Regions from separate parts of the Acidovorax sp. FG60 genome, predicted to be linked through region 1. Evidence: predicted binding sites of a transcription regulator. Region 1 holds the regulator's gene; the other holds the start of a gene.
What was found. Region 1 encodes sigma-54, which starts transcription at its own class of promoters, with help from an activator protein. Its sites were predicted from a motif close to TGGCANGNAANCTGCTTT; they were not measured.

Region 1 (2,454 bases):
TCGCAAACTCACGGTCGAAGAGAACGTGCGCGCCGTGCTGGAACTGCAGCGTGGTGATGACGGCCAGCCGCTCTCGCGCGACGCCATCGAGGAGCGCCTGACGGCCCTGCTGCAGGAGCTGCGCGTGGACCACCTGCGCGCCTCGCCCGCCATGGCCCTGTCCGGTGGCGAGCGCCGCCGCGTCGAGATTGCCCGGGCCCTGGCCACTCAACCGCGTTTCATCCTGCTGGACGAGCCCTTTGCCGGCATCGACCCCATTGCCGTGATCGAGATCCAGCGCATCATCGGCTTCCTGAAGGCGCGGGGCATCGGCGTGCTCATCACCGACCACAATGTGCGCGAAACCCTGGGCATCTGCGACCACGCCTTCATCATCAGCGATGGCCGCGTGCTCGCGCAGGGCACGCCGTCCGAGATCGTGGACAACGCCGAGGTACGACGTGTTTACCTTGGCGAACACTTCAGGATGTGATGAAGCCTGGACTCTCGCTGCGCGTCTCGCAGCATCTTGCATTGACCCCCCAGCTTCAGCAGTCCATCCGGCTGCTGCAGTTGTCCACGCTCGAACTCTCGCAGGAAGTCGAGCAGATGCTCGACGAAAACCCGTTCCTCGAACGCAATGCCGACGAAGCTCCGCGCGAGGAGTTTGGGCTCGAAGCCGCCGACACGCCCGCGCAGCCCGATGAGTACAGCGCCGATGATGCTATATTTTCAGGAGCTAACAGCGCAAGCAGCACAAGCGCTGAAGGCCAAAATGATGCTGAAACACCGAGTGCTGGCGCTGACGAGCCTGACTGGAGCGGTGACGGCACGGTAGAAATGGCGCCCAACGACGCGGAGTGGGGCGGGGATGCGCCCGCCCGCAACCGCAACGACTCCGAAGGCGACGAGGCCGACGCCACCGAGCTGGCCCGTTCGCATGAATCGCTGACCGCCTTTTTGCACCGTCAGGCACTGGCGCTGCGCTTGTCAGAGATTGACCGCGCAGCGCTGCGTTTTCTCATTGAATCGCTCAACGACGACGGCTACCTCGAAGAGCCGCTGGAAGAGCTGGCCATCAGCCTGGCCGGGCCGGACGACCTGGAGCAGATTGAAGAGCTGGTGCACCGCTTCACCGTGGCCCAGCGCCTGCTGCAAAGCCTGGAGCCCACCGGCGTGGGTGCGCGCAACCTGGCCGAATGCCTGACGCTGCAGCTCACGGCGCTGGCTGCCGACGAGGACAGCGATGCTGACCCCGACACGGTGCAGACCGCGCTGCGCATTTGTCAGCAGCCGCTGGAGATGCTGGCCCGCCGCGACATCCGCCGCCTGACGCAGCTGTGTGGCGACGGCGAAGAGCGCACCCGCGCCGCCATGGCGCTGATCGCTCGCCTGGAGCCTCGCCCCGGCCGTCGCTTTGCCGACGTGGAGCGCAACATCATCATTCCCGACGTCATCGTGCGCAAAGCCGGGCGCGCTAACGGCCGCGACGGCCAGCACAACTTCATCGTCAGCCTCAACCCCGATGTGATGCCGCGCTTGCGCGTGCACGACATCTATGCTGGCGCCCTGCGCGGCCACAAGGGCGGCGAGGGCCACCAGGGCATGCAGCAGCGCCTGCAGGAGGCGCGCTGGTTCATCAAGAACATCCAGCAGCGCTTTGACACCATCCTGCGCGTCTCGCGCGCCATCGTGGAGCGGCAAAAAAGCTTCTTCACCCACGGCGAGTTGGCCATGCGCCCGCTGGTGCTGCGCGACATCGCCGACGAACTGGGCCTGCACGAATCCACCATCAGCCGCGTGACCACCGCCAAATACATGGCCACGCCAATTGGCACGTATGAGCTGAAGTACTTCTTTGGCTCGGGCCTGGGTACCGAGACCGGCGGCAACGCGTCCAGCACCGCCGTGCGCGCCCTCATCAAGCAGTTTGTGGCCGCAGAAAGCCCCGCCAAGCCGCTGTCCGACAGCCAGATCGCCGAGATGCTCAAGGAGCAGGGCATCGAGTGCGCACGCCGCACCGTGGCCAAGTACCGCGAGGCGCTCAAGATCGCGCCGGCCAACCTGCGCAAGGCGCTGTAGGTACCCCGGTTGGGGGCGCATGGCTCGCCCTGTTTGAATTTTTCGTTTTTCTATCCGCCACCCCACCATGGCCCGCATCGTCTTCGACCTCCCCCCGCACTTCGGCTTTGCCACCGAGCTGCAGATCTACATCAGCCACGTGAACCAGGGCGGGCACCTGGACAACGCGCAACTGCTGAGCCTGGTCTCTGAAGCGCGGGTGCGCTTCTTCCAGTCGCTGGGCTACCCCGAGGCCGACGTGGGCGGGCTGTCCATCGTGGTCGGCGACATCGTGGCGCAGTACAAGTCCGAAGGTTTCCATGGCGAGACCATGCGCGTGGAGATGGCCCCGGCGGACTTCAACCGCTATGGGTTTGACCTGGTCTTTTGCATGACCGAGAAGACCTCAGGCCG
Region 2 (2,454 bases), on a different contig from region 1:
TTGCTGTACATGATGAGAAACGGCGTCGCCAGCATGGACAGCACCATGGCCGCCAGGATGGGGTTCATCAGCGCGGGCTGCACCAGCCCGTTGGCCTGCGTGAGCGACAGCAGCACAAATCCGAACTCCCCCGCCTGGGCCAGGTAGAGCCCGGTGCGCAGGGCCACGCCCGTGGTGGCCCCCATGCTGCGGGCCAGCACCAGGATGATCCCCAGCTTGACCACCAGCGGCACCGTCAGCAGGGCCAGCACCAGCGCCCAGCGGTCCACCAGGATGTGCCAGTCCAGCATCATGCCGATGGTGATGAAAAACAGCCCCAGCAGCACATCGTGAAACGGGCGGATGTCCGTGCCCACCTGGTGCTTGTACTCTGTCTCGGACACCAGCACGCCCGCGATGAAGGCGCCCAGCGCCAGGCTCAGCCCCGCCAGTTCGGTCAGCCAGGCCAGGCCCAGCGTGATCAGCAGCAGGTTGAGCATGAACAGCTCCTCGCTCTTGCGCCGCGCCACCAGCGTGAGCCACCAGCGCATGAACCGCTGCCCGCCCGTGAGCAGAATGCCCACCAGCACCGTGGCCTTGACCAGCGCCCACGCCAGCGCGGTCAGCAGCTGGTCTGACGAGGAACTCAGCGCGGGGATCAACACCAGCAGCGGCACCACGGCCAGATCCTGGAACAGCAGAATACCCATCACGCGGCGGCCATGTTCGCTTTCGAGCTCGGCCCGCTCGGCCATGAGCTTGACCACAATGGCCGTACTGCTCATCGCCATCACGCCCGAGAGCGCCAGCGCCGTCTGCCAGCCCATATCCCACACGCCGCCCACCCAGCGGGAGAGCACCAGTGCCGCGCCGGTGACCACCACCATCGTCAGCACCACCTGCATCAGTCCCAGGCCGAACACCTGGCGCCGCATGGCGCGCAGCTTGGGCAGGCTGAACTCCAGCCCGATGGCGAACATCAGGAACACCACGCCAAACTCGCCCAGGTGCCGCACCCCTTCCGAGTTCTGCGTCAGCGCCAGCGCATGGGGGCCGATGAGCACCCCCGCAGCCAGGTAGCCGAGCATGGGTGGCAGCTTGAGGCTGCGGCAGACCACAACACCCAGCACTGCGGCCAACAGGTAAAGCAAGGTGAGGGCGAGTGAGGACATGGTTCGATGCTATCCGAGCCTTCCTGCGGCCCTCGGTGTTTTCTGTCCGAAGCAGGGTCCATGCCAGAGCCAGGGCAAAAAATCTGCCACCCGCGCAGGCATGCCCGGTCGATAGAATCCACCGGATGACCCCTGTGCCCGCCACGCTGCCCCCTTTTGACGCCGAACAGGCCCTGCGCCTGGCCCGCGAGACCTTTGACATTGAGGCGGCGGCGCTGACCGGGCTGGCGGCCCGCGTCGATGGCGTGTTTGCCGAGGCTGTGTTGATGGTGCTGCAGGCCCGTGGCCGTGTGGTGGTGATGGGCATGGGCAAAAGCGGCCACGTGGGCCGCAAGATTGCAGCCACGCTGGCATCTACGGGCACGCCAGCGTTTTTTGTGCACCCGGCCGAGGCCAGCCACGGCGATCTGGGCATGGTCACGGGCGACGACCTGGTCCTGGCGATCTCCAACAGCGGCGAAAGTGGTGAACTGACGGCCATCCTGCCCGTGCTCAAGCGCCTGGGCGCCCCGCTGATCGCGATGACCGGCGGGCTGCAGTCCACGCTCGCCCGCCATGCCGACCTGGTGCTCGACTGCAGCGTGGAGCGTGAGGCCTGCCCCCTGAACCTGGCCCCCACCGCCAGCACCACAGCCCAGCTGGCCATGGGCGACGCGCTGGCCGTGGCCCTGCTCGACGCCCGGGGCTTCCGCCCTGAAGACTTTGCCCGTTCGCACCCTGGCGGTGCGTTGGGGCGCAAGCTGCTCACCCATGTGAGCGATGTCATGCGCACCGGCAGCGAGGTGCCGCGTGTGGCTCCCGACGCCTCCTTCAGCGACCTCATGCGCGAAATGAGTGCCAAGGGCCTGGGCGCCTCGGCCGTCGTGGATGCCGCCGGCCAGGTGCTGGGGATCTTCACCGACGGCGACCTGCGCCGCCGCATCGAGGCCGGGGCCGACCTGCGCACTGCCACGGCGGGCCAGGTCATGCACCCCCACCCGCGCCGCATTGCCCCGGACGCCCTTGCGGTGGACGCCGCCGAAATGATGGAGGCGCATGCCATCACCAGCGTGCTGGTGGTGGATGCGGGAGGGGTGCTCACGGGGGTGGTGCACATCGGCGACCTGATGCGAGCCAAAGTCATATGACCTCACTTCAAATGACCCCCCTGAGTCGCTGCGCGCCTTCCCCCTTAGGGGACGCACCCGGTGGCCCGGCGAAGCCGGTTCCACGGGTGCACTGGTCTTGGCTGTGCCCGTTCGATCTGCATGCCCCTTATTGAAATGACCCTGCCCGTGCTGCAATTTCCCCCCGAGCTGCTGCT

Region 2: ACODS0_RS08865 (KpsF/GutQ family sugar-phosphate isomerase) is a predicted target of sigma-54. The motif match lies at 1,224-1,241, and genes of this name have one in related genera.

The regions. Positions count from the first base shown of each region.
Region 1 is NZ_JBMDJC010000005.1:19,480-21,933, forward strand. It holds gene lptB (LPS export ABC transporter ATP-binding protein) at 1-472, shown strand, start outside; gene ACODS0_RS09030 (RNA polymerase factor sigma-54) at 472-2,061, shown strand; gene ACODS0_RS09035 (acyl-CoA thioesterase) at 2,129-2,454, shown strand, end outside.
Region 2 is NZ_JBMDJC010000004.1:376,166-378,619, reverse strand. It holds gene ACODS0_RS08870 (monovalent cation:proton antiporter family protein) at 1-1,151, opposite strand, end outside; gene ACODS0_RS08865 (KpsF/GutQ family sugar-phosphate isomerase) at 1,277-2,278, shown strand; gene ACODS0_RS08860 (KdsC family phosphatase) at 2,399-2,454, shown strand, end outside.